Regions from separate parts of the Rouxiella sp. T17 genome, predicted to be linked through region 1. Evidence: predicted binding sites of a transcription regulator. Region 1 holds the regulator's gene; each other region holds the start of a gene.
The links. Region 1 encodes CRP, which controls carbon source genes, mostly activating them, when cyclic AMP is high. Its sites were predicted from a motif close to ATGTGANNNNNNTCACAT; they were not measured.
Positions count from the first base shown of each region.

Region 1 (3,375 bases):
GGCCCAGAACGGCAGGCGATTTTTATCCTGCATTAAATCGCGGCGATACAGCGGGCGCTGGGTGCGCAGCAGTCGCGCAATGCGGCTGAAATGGTAATAGCAAAACTGGCCAACCGGATTATCGCGATAGCGCGAGGCGATCTTTTCCAGCGCCGCCAGTTCGTTTGCCATTGAAAAACGAGGCGAACGTCGATGATAGAGAATGTCGTCGCCAATCCGTCGCAGCCTCGCGCTAATCACCTGCGCGTTGCGGGCAATCACCGCCTCGGCGTGGCTCTCTTCCACCAGCTTTTGCACCTCTTCGGGCAGGTGCAAACTGACGGTAATGTGCTCCTGCAAATCCAGCGCCACCTGAAAATTGCGCAGCAGCCGTTTACGATGCTGATGATCGTTGTTGGGCAACATGTGCATCTGTTGATACAGCGTGGCAATTAAATCGATCACCTTTTGCTGCCTTTTCAACAGCGGCGGCAGCGCAGTGTCGGGATCGGTGTGCTGAGTCAGCAGGGTATATTTCGCCTCGAAATAATCGGCGAGCTCGTTATACAGCTGACTGAGGGTTTCACGCATCGGCTGCTCTTCCGAAAGTCGGAACCACAGCCAGTTAAACAGTCCGTACCAGGCTGTACCGACCACAAAAAGCAGCGGCGCGTGCCAGATGGGCACCACGCCCGCCATGCTCAGCGTAAAGATTGAGGCCACCAGCGCGCCCGAAAGCAGTCGTGCATGCAGCGGACCGATTTCGCCCGTCACGCCAATCACCAGCGCGAAACTCAGCATGATAAACGGCAGCGGCACGTGCCAGTTCACCAGCATCAGCTGGAGCAAAATACTGCTGACGGCAAACAGCGAGCCGCCAATCACCAGCCGCTTGAAGAAATGTTTGTGGGGCGTATCGAGACCGGAAATATTGCAGCAGGCAGGCACCAGCGCGAACAGCAGACCCATCTTGAGTTGGCCAAACAGCATGGCAAAGGCGATAGGCAGGCATAGCACCAGCGTTTGACGCAGCGCATAGTTGATTTCAGGATGGTAAAAGAGTCGTCGCCAAAGCGTCATTTGAAAGAGATTCAAACAAAAACGGCACGACGACGAATCGCCATGCCGTTTTTAAAACGATTAACGGGTGCCGTAAACGACAATCGTTTTACCGTGCGCCGAGATCAGACTCTGATCTTCGAGCATTTTGAGAATTCGACCTACCGTCTCGCGTGAGCAACCGACGATCTGACCAATTTCCTGACGGGTAATCTTGATCTGCATACCATCGGGATGGGTCATGGCATCGGGCTGTTTAGCCAGATTCAGCAGAGTCTGGGCAATACGACCGGTCACATCGAGGAAAGCAAGGTTACCTACTTTTTCGGACGTGATTTGCAGTCGGCTCGCCATCTGCGCAGAGAGGCGCATCAGAATATCCGGGTTAACCTGGATCAGCTGGCGGAATTTCTTGTAGGAAATTTCGGCCACTTCACAGGCAGTTTTCGCTCTTACCCACGCGCTACGTTCCTGACCTTCTTCGAAGAGTCCCAGCTCGCCGATGAAGTCACCCTGATTCAGGTAGGAAAGTATCATCTCTTTGCCTTCTTCATCTTTGATAAGCACGGCAACCGAGCCTTTCACGATGTAATAAAGCGTTTCGGCCTTTTCACCTTGGTGAATCAGCGTACTTTTAGAAGGGTACTTGTGTATATGACAATGAGACAGGAACCATTCGAGAGTAGGGTCTGTTTGTGGCTTGCCGAGAACCATTAGTTATTATCCTCTTATTATCGCTGCCCAAAATCGCAGGGTTCTGAGTCCCTGTACGGCGATTTTTTACTTCGCGCTCTTTTAGCATATGAACTGACCAGCAATGCTGCAAGCGGCAGGTAGAGTGATTTAAGCGGTAATTTGCCCTTATCACCAAGGTTATCCTGTTAACACCTAAAAAACCTGACCGCAACTTGTTGGAAAGTTTCTTTCGGCTTTGTTTGTAGCACAGGTTTGCAGACGTGTCTTGTGTTGTCTCGCTTCAGCATGATGCGGATCGAGTTACATTGCCAGTTTCAGGGCTAAAGGGTAGTCTGTTTTAAAAATTGTGGCAGGAGAGAAACCAATGCAGGCACGAGTAAAGTGGGTCGAAGGTTTAACATTTCTGGGTGAATCGTCGTCGGGCCACCAGATAATCATGGACGGCAACGCGGGCGATAAATCCCCAAGCCCGATGGAAATGCTGTTGATGTCGGCGGGCGGATGCAGCGCCATCGACGTAGTTTCTATTTTACAGAAAGGCCGTAACGACATCGTAGGCTGCGAGGTCAAGCTGACTTCCGAACGCCGCGAAGAAGCGCCGCGCCTGTTTACGACCATTAATCTGCACTTTATCGTCACCGGAAAAGACCTGACGGACAAGGTTGTCGAGCGCGCGGTTAGCCTGTCGGCGGAGAAATACTGCTCGGTTTCGCTGATGCTGGGCAAAGCGGCAACCATTACGCACAGCTTTGAAGTGATCGATTCAGAAAGTTAATCGAAATTCAGGCGCTTTTCAGCGTTTATTGAATCGACTTTTAGAACGACGCGCCGCCTCAAAACCTTTTGCGGCGGCGTTTTTCAGCATTATTCGATTTTCTTGCCTTCCATCAAACGCTGCACCAGCGGACCCATGATCAGCTCCATCGCCAGCCCCATCTTGCCGCCCGGCACCACCAGCGTGTTGATGTGCGAGATAAACGAACCTTGCAGCATCGCCAGCAAATATGGGAAATCGATCTGATCCAGTCCCTGAAAATGGATCACCACGAAGCTTTCATCCAGCGACGGAATGGCTTTCGCGGCGAAAGGATTCGAAGTATCGATGGTCGGTACGCGCTGGAAGTTGATGTGCGTGCGGGAAAACTGCGGCGTGATGTAGCTGATGTAGTCATCCATTGACCTGACGACGGAATCCATCACCGCCTCGCGGGAGTGACCGCGCTCGCCGGTGTCGCGTACCAGTTTTTGGATCCATTCAAGGTTGACGATAGGCACCACGCCCACCAGCAAATCGACGTGTTTGGCGACGTCGACCTGATTCGTCACCACGCCGCCGTGCAGGCCTTCGTAAAACAGAATATCGGTCGGTTCGGGCAGCGCCTGCCACGGCGTGAAGGTGCCGGGCACCTGATTGTAGGGCACGGCTTCGTCATAAGTATGCAGATACTTGCGCGAGCGGCCGGAGCCGGTCTTGCCGTATTCGATAAAGCTTTGTTCCAGCAGCGTGAAGTCATTGGCCTCGGGACCAAAGTAGCTGATATGACGGCCTAAATCGCGCGCCTTGCGGATTGCCGCGTCCATTTCGGGGCGCGTAAAGTGGTGAAAGCTATCGCCTTCAAGCTGGGCGGCGTGCAGGCCCTG
Region 1 is NZ_JAWUEA010000001.1:13,723-17,097, forward strand. Features, by position in the region: gene SC206_RS00065 (YccS/YhfK family putative transporter) at 1-1,059, opposite strand, end outside; gene crp (cAMP-activated global transcriptional regulator CRP) at 1,120-1,752, opposite strand; gene SC206_RS00075 (OsmC family protein) at 2,099-2,509, shown strand; gene SC206_RS00080 (phosphoribulokinase) at 2,599-3,375, opposite strand, start outside.

Region 2 (3,375 bases), on a different contig from region 1:
ACGCGCGCCTGATGGGCGTGCCGCCAACCGGTAACGGCCGCCGCGAATCTTACGCGCACCTGCCGATGCCGCGCATGACCAACACATATCTGCTGGGCGGACAGTCAACGCCGGAAGAGATTATCAGCAGCGTCGAGTACGGCCTTTATGCGCCTAACTTTGGCGGCGGACAGGTTGACATCACCTCCGGCAAGTTCGTCTTCTCGACCTCAGAAGCTTACCTGATCGAAAAAGGTCGCATCACCAAGGCGGTGAAAGGCGCGACGCTGATTGGCTCAGGAATCGAAGCGATGCAGCAAATCTCGATGGTCGGTAACGATCTGGCGCTGGACAAAGGCGTGGGCGTCTGTGGCAAAGAAGGCCAAAGCGTTCCGGTCGGCGTCGGTCAACCTACGCTGAAACTAGATTCTCTAACCGTCGGCGGTACAGGTTAAAATAATCTTTTACCTGGTTATCTAACTTATCTCGGACTGACAGCGAGTAAACAAACGGGGGCTATTTAGCGCCCGTTTCTGTTTTGCGATGCTTGCGATAGACCTTGCTGACTTCTTTGAAATAGTCGGTAAGGTAATTAATGCACACCTGCACTTTTAGCGGCAGCTTATCTTTCTCGGTATGCAGCGCATAAACGGGGCGGGGCGCTGACTGATAATTGCCAAATAATATTTCCACTTCCCCCGAATTAATCTCATCGATAATCCACATCATCGGAATATAGGCGATACCGACGCCAGATTTCAGCCAGCGGATCATGGTTTGCGAATCATTGGTGACGAAACGGCCCTGCGGATGAATGCGGATGGTTTGACCTTCGGGTGACACCAAATCAAATTCGCTGTCGGGGCGCACGCTGTATTCCAGCCAGGTAAAGTTCACCATGTCGGCAGGCGCTTCGGGTTTGCCGTGGCGCAGCAGGTAGGTTTTCGCCGCGCAGACTACCATCGGCATCGAGCCGAGATGTTTGGAGAACAGGCTCGAATCCTGCAAATTACCGACTCGAATGACGATATCCAATCCGTCGGCAATCAGGTCTGGCGCTGGACTTCCGGTAACCAGATTCACCATCAGGCCCGGATATTCGTGGAGCATCTTGGCGGTCATGGCAGCAAGAACATTTTGTGCCATTGTCGAGGAGCTACCAATGCGTAATGTACCGGTTGGTGTGTTATTAAACGCGTATAATTGCTCGTGGACTTCATGCACGCTGTGCAGCATTTTATGGCAGCCCTGATAGTAAATCTTCCCCGCTTCGGTGAGGCCAAGACTGCGCGTGCTTCTGTTTAACAATTTGATTTGTAATTCATTTTCAAGCTTGCTGATACTTTGGCTAATGGCGGAAACGCTCATTTGAAGGCGCGGCGCGGCGGCCGTATACGACCCGCTTTCCACCACCTGAGCAAAAATTGACATGCGTTTTAATCGGTCCATTGTTAAGTCCAGCTTAAAAGTGATTGTGATCACAGAATGTTGATAACTTGATAATAAGCAGGCTAATATAGTTGTCCAGACAAAATAGTGTCTAGATAAAAGCCTCAAGTTCGGATGCAGTGAATCAGTTATCTTACCTCTGCCGACTTTTCTGGCAATCCAACGTTATCCTTTACTGCATGCTTTAGAGATAATTCTCTCGAAGTGTGCCGGTTTTGTCGAAAATTTCGAATCATGTTCGCGCGGTAATGTTAAAATTAATGAACAATATAGGGGCTGCTGTGCGTCACTACCTTTGTGGTACGAGTTTAAGGAACTATCAATGAGTTTGCTTCCGGTAATGGTGATTTTCGGATTGTCGTTTCCCCCGGTGTTTTTTGAAATACTTTTGGCGTTGGCCGTGTTCTTTATACTGCGTCGAATTTTAACCCCTACCGGGATCTATGATTTTGTCTGGCATCCGGCTTTGTTTAATACGGCATTGTATTGCTGTCTCTTCTATCTAATATCCTGCATTTTCGTCTGAGGCTGTCGTGAAAAACTTATCAATAAAAATAATACGTTACGCAATAACGTTTATCATTGTGATCCTGGCCGCCATCGCGATTTTCCGTGCCTGGGTGTTCTATACCGAATCACCGTGGACGCGTGATGCGAAATTTACCGCCGACGTAGTGGCGATGTCTCCCGACGTCAGCGGACTGGTAACCGAGGTGCCGATACGCGATAACCAGCTGGTTGCCAAAGGCGACGTGCTGTTCAAGATTGACCAGCCGCGCTATCAGGTTGCGCTTGATGAAGCCAATGCCGACGTTGCCTATTACGAAGCGCTGGCCGACGAGAAAAAGCGTGAAGCCAATCGCCGTGTAAAATTGGGTACGCAGGCGATGTCGATTGAAGCCATCGAACAGGCGACCAGTGACTTGAAAACCACGCAGCACCAGTTAGCCAAAGCCAAAGCCGTTGCCGCCGCCGCCGCGCTGGATTTGCAACGTACCGTCGTGATTGCACCTGCCGATGGCTGGATAACCAACCTCACCGTGCATCCGGGCGACTTTATTACTCGCGGTGAAACGACCGTGGCGCTGGTTAAACAGCATACCTTCTACGTGCTGGCCTATATGGAAGAGACCAAGCTGGCCCGCGTGCGTAAAGGCGATCGCGTAGAAATCACGCCGCTTGGCAGCAACCGTATTCTGCACGGCACCGTCGACAGTGTCGCCGCTGCGGTAACCAACAGCAGCAGCACCGCCGCAAGCAACGGTTTGGCGACCATCGACAGTAACCTCGAGTGGGTTCGTCTGGCGCAGCGCGTTCCGGTTAAAATTACCCTCGACGATATGGATGAAAACCACCCGTACTCGGCAGGGACCACGGCAACAGTGGTCGTCGCCGGTGAGCACGATCGCGTCGAGCAAAGCTCCTGGTTCACTAAATTCCTGCACCGTATGCGCGAGTTTGGTTAAGAGAAAATGATAAATGATTAGCCCATCTCTCCTGCGCATGCGTTTTGCCTGCAAGCTCACCTTTGCCATTCTGGGGGCGCTGGTATTTGGGTTTTACCTACAGCTGGAAACCCCGCGCTGGTCGGCCATGACGGCCGCCATCGTGGCCGGTGGACCCGCAATGGTCGCCGGTGGTGAACCCTTTGCAGGCGCAATTCGCCATCGCGGCATTCTTCGCGTTATCGGCACCTTTATCGGCTGTATCGCCGCTATCACGATTATTATGGCTACCGCGCGCGCGCCGGCAGTGATGCTGCTGCTGTGCTGCCTGTGGGCCGGATTCTGCACTTGGTGGTCCTCCATCGTTCGCGTTGAAAATTCCTATGCCTTTGGTTTGGCTGGGTATACCGCGCTGATTATCGTCGTGCTTTCTTCTACTAATCTCACCGAAGCGCCGCAGTTTGCCGTCGAGCGCTGTAGCGAAATCGTGGTCGGGATCTGC
Region 2 is NZ_JAWUEA010000013.1:93,155-96,529, forward strand. Features, by position in the region: gene tldD (metalloprotease TldD) at 1-434, shown strand, start outside; gene aaeR (HTH-type transcriptional activator AaeR) at 496-1,428, opposite strand; gene aaeX (p-hydroxybenzoic acid efflux pump operon protein AaeX) at 1,751-1,954, shown strand; gene aaeA (p-hydroxybenzoic acid efflux pump subunit AaeA) at 1,962-2,894, shown strand; gene aaeB (p-hydroxybenzoic acid efflux pump subunit AaeB) at 2,908-3,375, shown strand, end outside.
Region 2: aaeR (HTH-type transcriptional activator AaeR) is a predicted target of CRP. The motif match lies at 1,446-1,463, and genes of this name have one in related genera.

Region 3 (3,375 bases), on a different contig from region 1:
GCTCGCCCCTTGTGAATCCCAAGCTTTTTTTCCACAGCTGTAACTTGAGAGCTGAAAAAGTGAGATCTTTCCAGAAGCCACAGTGTGTGGCGTAGGTCGCGCGGCTTCGCCGTCCCTTCATTCCGGATTTGAGCCAAAAACGTCTCAAATCACTCCACTCAGCGCCGCCCTGATCCCGCCAAGTTCAGATATCAAAGCAAGGGCGGTAACTCTTGGGCGGTCAAGGACCGATCCTTCAACCTAAATTTTATTGTTTGAGGGATCGGCTTTTGACCGCCTAAGAGATACCGCCCTTGCCCTAAGTGCTGTGATTGGCGGCTTCGCCGTCCCTTCATTCCGGATTTGAGCCAAATACGTCTCAAATCACTCCACTCAGCGCCGCCCTGATCCCGCCAAACACAGCCTAAACAGAAAAAGCGGTAACTTTTCCGCGGTCAAGGACCGCTCCTTCAACCTAAATTTTATTGTTTGAGGGATCGGCTTTTGACCGCCTAAGAAATACCGCCTTTGCCCTAAGTGCTGTGATTGGCGGCTTCAGGGCGGCGCGGAACGGAGGTGAAGAAGACGTTTTTGGCTTCTGAACGAAGTGACGGGAGTGCGAAGCACCGCGACCCACGCCACGCGCGGAAGCTTCTGGAAAGATCTAACCTTTTAGTCCTCAAGTTCCAGCTGTGGAAAAAAAGCGCGGGATTCTCAAGGGTGTTCGCTTAGGAACATCCTTGAGGCGGTCTGCGCCGCCGCGCAGTAAGCGAAGCGCATGCTTTAGACTTTAGAAGTAAAACTTGAACTTGAACTTGAACTTGAACCTAAAAGTTTGCCTTAAGATTTTCAAATCTTAATACAAAACAGTTTATTAATTTTTCTGCTCAAACTTTATTTGATGATCTTTCATAAACTGCTGTTTAAGCTCCTGCTTCGACTTAGTCACAATCTGACCATCTACCCCAATAGTCATATGCTCGGCCTCAACGTTATGTCGCGCTTGATACAACATCACTACCTGTAAACTGTGCTCTTTTTGCTGCTCGGTCAGGCGAACGCCGTCCGGCCATTTCCCCAACTCTACGGCCTGCGCCAATCGTTGGTAAATTTCTGGTGTCATTACATCGACCAATTCATGTATTTCCAATTTTTTAGCTCCTCTGCCCGCTACGCCACCAACAAAATAAGCAAATTATTCTTATCGATTGAATAATTGGCTGAATCGATTTTGTAGACTTATCTCTCACAATTTTTGCAAAATTTATTGCCAAACTACAAGCGCGGTAACGGAGAACCGTTGTATTGCATTTTCGCCACAAACAGACGGTTTTCCGTAATCGGAATGCGCTAATTATCCTGCGGTTTTGTCGCCGTTTTCGCCATCAATAAAGCTCATGGAGGCAGAGTTGACGCAATAACGATCGCCGGTAGGCTCCGGGCCGTCGGGGAAAACGTGACCCAGGTGCGCATCGCAGTTGGAACAGCGGATTTCTACCCGCTCCATTCCGTGCGTATTATCCGTTAAGTATTTGATAGCGTCGTGAGTTACCGGCTCATAGAAGCTCGGCCAGCCGCAGCCAGAATCGTATTTAGTCGTTGAATAGAACAACGGCGCATTACAGACCAAACAGTGATAAATACCGTCACGTTTGTTATGCAACAGCTTGCCAGAGTAAGGCCGCTCGGTGCCGCGCTCTTGCGTTACATATTTTTGAATATCAGTAAGTTGTGGATTTTCTGGAGTATCTTTGAATTCATTGCTCATAGTTGCCGCTCTCATCGCGTAAAAAAATCAACTAATATAACTGCTAATAATAACAAAAAAGTAACAACGCGTCAGGCGCTTTTGGCTTAAACTCTATGCCATTGGTGCGGCCGCAAAAACATGTGTGACTGCGATCACATATTTGATCTGGCGGTGTTTAATACTCGGTATTACACCCCAATATGCGTAACAGCTGATTAGGAAACGGAACGTACAATAAGCGAACGATCGTGGTGGAAAGGTTTGACCTACCGCAACAATTGACACGATTCCGCTTGACGCTCACCAAGGTTTTTGTAATTTTACAACCAACCTTTTATTCACTGAAAAATAGCTGGTGGAATATATGACTATCAAAGTAGGTATCAACGGTTTTGGCCGTATCGGCCGTATCGTTTTCCGTGCTGCGCAGGAACGTTCTGACGTTGAAATCGTTGCAATCAACGACCTGTTAGACGCTGACTATATGGCTTACATGCTGAAGTATGACTCAACTCACGGCCGCTTCGACGGTACCGTTGAAGTTAAAGACGGTCATCTGGTTGTTAACGGTAAAACCATCCGTGTTACCGCTGAGCGTGACCCAGCTAACCTGAAATGGAACGAAGTTAACGTTGACGTTGTAGCCGAAGCTACCGGTATCTTCCTGACCGACGAAACCGCGCGTAAACACATCGAAGCTGGCGCCAAGAAAGTCGTTCTGACGGGCCCATCTAAAGATGACACCCCAATGTTCGTTATGGGCGTTAACCACGAGTCCTACGATGGCCAGGAGATCGTTTCCAACGCCTCTTGTACCACCAACTGCCTGGCTCCGCTGGCTAAAGTACTGAACGACAAGTTCGGTATCGTTGAAGCGTTGATGACCACTGTTCACGCAACGACTGCAACCCAGAAAACTGTTGATGGCCCGTCTCACAAAGACTGGCGCGGTGGCCGCGGCGCATCCCAGAACATCATCCCTTCTTCTACCGGTGCAGCTAAAGCAGTAGGTAAAGTTATTCCTGCGCTGAACGGTAAATTGACCGGTATGGCTTTCCGTGTTCCAACGCCTAACGTTTCTGTTGTTGACCTGACTGCACGTCTGGAAAAATCAGCTTCTTACAAAGAAATTTGTGCAGAAATGAAACGTGCTTCAGAAAACGAACTGAAAGGCATTCTGGGCTACACTGAAGATGAAGTAGTTTCTACCGATTTCAACGGCGAAAAACTGACTTCCGTTTTCGATGCGAAAGCCGGTATCGCCCTGAACGACAACTTTGTGAAACTGGTTTCCTGGTACGACAACGAAACTGGCTACTCAAATAAAGTTCTGGACCTGATTTCCCATATCGCTAACAAATAAGCGTCTGCGCCACGGTTTCGAATGAAACTCTGGCAAGCGATATGTGAACTGACAGAGGGCGACGAAAGTCGCCCTTTTCTATTTTGCCACTCATCCTTTTTGGCTAAATAGTTGTTGGATTAATGACTGTCAGCTCCCCTGTCCTGGTTTCTACAACTTTGCATAGGACGTTATCATGATCGATCAATTCTTTACGCTCCCCGTCCAAAAACAGCTTTCCCCTGCCGTAAGTCAGTGTCAGATTGCCGATCTACCGGTATTGGTTATCACCCATCCGCAGGGT
Region 3 is NZ_JAWUEA010000042.1:201,839-205,213, reverse strand. Features, by position in the region: gene SC206_RS21540 (YeaC family protein) at 854-1,129, opposite strand; gene msrB (peptide-methionine (R)-S-oxide reductase MsrB) at 1,334-1,747, opposite strand; gene gapA (glyceraldehyde-3-phosphate dehydrogenase) at 2,094-3,092, shown strand; gene SC206_RS21525 (D-hexose-6-phosphate mutarotase) at 3,268-3,375, shown strand, end outside.
Region 3: msrB (peptide-methionine (R)-S-oxide reductase MsrB) is a predicted target of CRP. The motif match lies at 1,870-1,887, and genes of this name have one in related genera.

Region 4 (3,375 bases), on a different contig from region 1:
ATCCGGTCAGTGCGCCTGACGCGCCGATCACACGATGACATGGTGCAATAATAGAGAGAGGATTACGGCCATTCGCCGCACCTACCGCGCGCACGGATTTTGGACTGCCCACCGCCTGCGCTATCTGGGTATAACTGCGCGTTTCACCAAATGGAATAGCCAGCAACGCCTGCCAGACACGCTGCTGAAAATCGGTGCCCTGAAAATCCAGTGCTAATTCGAAACGGGTTCGCGTTCCGGCAAAATATTCGTTGAGCTGCTGTTCCGTTTTGAGCAGCATCGGATGGTGCTCATCTTCAACTAGCGCGCCTAATCTCACGCGGTTTTCGCGTTCTGACTCCCAAAGCACCGCAGCAAGTTTGGATCCTCGCGCCACCAGCGTCAGCACGCCTACGGGTGAAGCGATTCGTTTATAACTATTTTCCATCTTGCCTGCCTCGCGAGCCGTGAATTTGAGCCCAGTGTAGACAACAATGTTTAATTAATAAACGCCAAAGCTTAATTAATAAGCGCCAGAAAACTGTAAGCTTTACGTTAAGTTTTAAGCTATCTACTTGTGCAGTAAACGAATTAGGTTAAGTCAAAATGAACGTAAGATGACAGCCCGCTAATAAAGGTTAGTGAGATTATAATAACTTAACTAAAGTTTGTTTTTGTATTGATAGCCTATTTTCATCAGCCCAAAACTATTTCTGGCGCCCAATTTTTGCATCACGTTTCTTTTATGCGTCTGCACGGTTTTATAGCTGATACCCAGCGATTCGGATATTTCCATCGGCGTCTTGTTATTCAATAATAAGGACATAACCCGAAGTTCACTGGACGTCAGCGAGAGTTCGTTGCTGTCTGAATTAACAATATCCAGCAGGTGCGGACTGCAATAATAGTCTCCCGACATCCCCTTGGCGATGGCGTGCTCGATGGCCACAATGTCATCTTTTTTGGAGATAAGAATGCGGGCCTTACACTTCATTAACTCTTTGATAAGAAAAACGTTATCAACATCCGTGCAAATAATGAGCGTGACGCGATTCCAATGCGCCGCATTACGGCGAATAAAATCGATACCGTCCATGGGAAATAAATTAGTGTCGTATATTTCCATAATGACGATGTCGATCATTTCAGCATCAAGCATTGATTGTAACGGAGTGAAACCTTTTAACGCACCTCTGATTTTAACGTCTTCAGGAATTAGCGCTCTCATGGCCAAGGAGGTAAAGGAATGCGGTTCCATTATGACCAGGTTTTTCATAGTTCCCTTAATTTACAGAGTCATCCTAACGGCTGTTGAAAATATAAAATCAGCTGTCTAGCATGAATAGGCCTAATTTGTTTAAATTCAATTAAAACGTAAAACCCTACAAACCCAGCTTCCAACCAATTTTTATGTCGGTAAAGCTGCCGTAACAAGATTAAAACCTAACTTTAACCACCGTGAAATGCCCATTTCGACGCAAATTTACACGAAATTAACACTTCATCGCGGTTTGCAAGCCTAGGAATTTTCTTAGTAAATTCAAATTCTCGCGTAATTACTCAAAAAACGTTTAAGTTTAGTGGTTAAAAAACAGCTAATTACACGGTCCGTCGCATAATTGTAATTTTCTACCCATTAATAATTCTACTCAGTCTGCATACTTTGGCGAGCCAAAATTTTGACCCCGAAAATTTGAAATTTTACTTTTCTTAAAAGGGGAGGTCTGCTGCCTTAAATTTCCAGCAGAGGTGAAATGAAATTTTGTTAAATCGAGGTTAAAAAAGAATAAGCCGAGCGCTTTTATAACTTTTATGCCGATTTGGCTGATTAATATTCCAGATTGTTTTTTGCACAATCAGAAATTCAGATGATAGAATGTGACCTCAATCACACTTTTCTGTATTCCACATTTGCAAACTTCTACCATTACTTATTTAAAATCATGGGCTTGACATGATTTTATGTAATTACGGAGTTATGTAAGCGTAAAAGACTGAATGTATTAAGGATCTAATTCGATGAACACCCTGACTACTGGATTCATGATGATGCGCTGGGAGTTACTGAGCGCGCTGATGATGTTTTTTGCCAGCCAACTGAACGTGGTTTGCCGTCAAACCAGTAAAAACGCCCTGGCCTTTATGTGCAGCGGATTAGGCCTGTCGATGACCTGCTGGTTTGTGATGGGATTAATGGGAATGTCACTGAGCGTTGAAGCCGTGACCCATTTCTGGCTGGCCTCAAAAGACGTGTTCATCGATATCATGAGTCAAACTCCGACCACCTGGCCGATGCCTTAACCTCCCCTTTTTTCTCCATAGCGCCCGATGCTGCACGGCGCTATTGGCCCCTTATGATCATGATTTAGCTGTTTTTCCCACCCAATCCTTACATATTATTTGCCAAAGCCCACATTCCTGTATTAGATACGTTTATATTTTCCTCAAAATAACATTTATACGCCTGTCCTGAATCTCACCGCATTATTTGCGGGTCGATGTCGGGAGGGGGATGTTTGGATATAGGATATCTAATGAAGACGCATTACGTGATAGGCGCTGTCGCTCTGCTGTTGGGTTCTCCGCTGTATGCACAAACCGTTTCGCCTGCCCCCGCCGCTTCGTCGACCATTCCGCAAATGCAGGTAAAACAGCGCGACATTTTCATCGCCAATCTGATGAAAAAAATGACGCTGGACGACAAAATCGGCCAGCTCAATCTGGTCAGCGTGGGGCCGGATAATCCAAAAGAAAAAATCATGGCCGATATCCGCGAAGACAAGGTTGGCGGCGTGTTCAACACCGTGACCAAGCACGACATTCGCCAAATGCAGGATCAGGTGCAATACAGCCGCCTGAAAATCCCGCCTTTTTATGCCTATGACGTGGTCCACGGCCAGCGCACCATTTTCCCTATCAGCCTCGGGCTGGCCTCGAGCTGGGACATGAACGCCGTCGCCACCAGCGCCCGCGTGTCAGCCGAAGAAACGGCCGCCGACGGCCTGAACATGACCTTCTCGCCGATGGTCGATATCACCCGCGACCCGCGCTGGGGCCGCGTCTCCGAAGGTTTCGGCGAAGACACTTACCTCACTTCCCGCCTCGCCTACGAGATGGTCAAAGGCTATCAGGGCGACGACCCTTCCGCGCCGGGCAACGTGATGGCCAACGTTAAACATTACGCCCTTTATGGCGCAGTCGAAGGCGGACGCGAATACAACACGGTCGATATGAGCCTGTCGCGGATGTTCAACGACTACATGCCGCCTTACAAAGCCGCCGTCGATGCGGGCGTGGGCGGCGTGATGGTGGCGCTGAACTCGGTAAACGGCGTGCCTGCTACCTCAAACGGCTGGCTGCTGAAAGATATCCTGCGCGACCAGTGGAAATTCCACG
Region 4 is NZ_JAWUEA010000026.1:118,812-122,186, reverse strand. Features, by position in the region: gene SC206_RS07200 (methylated-DNA--[protein]-cysteine S-methyltransferase) at 1-427, opposite strand, end outside; gene SC206_RS07195 (response regulator transcription factor) at 641-1,255, opposite strand; gene SC206_RS07190 (YjcB family protein) at 1,999-2,280, shown strand; gene bglX (beta-glucosidase BglX) at 2,514-3,375, shown strand, end outside.
Region 4: SC206_RS07190 (YjcB family protein) is a predicted target of CRP. The motif match lies at 1,856-1,873, and genes of this name have one in related genera.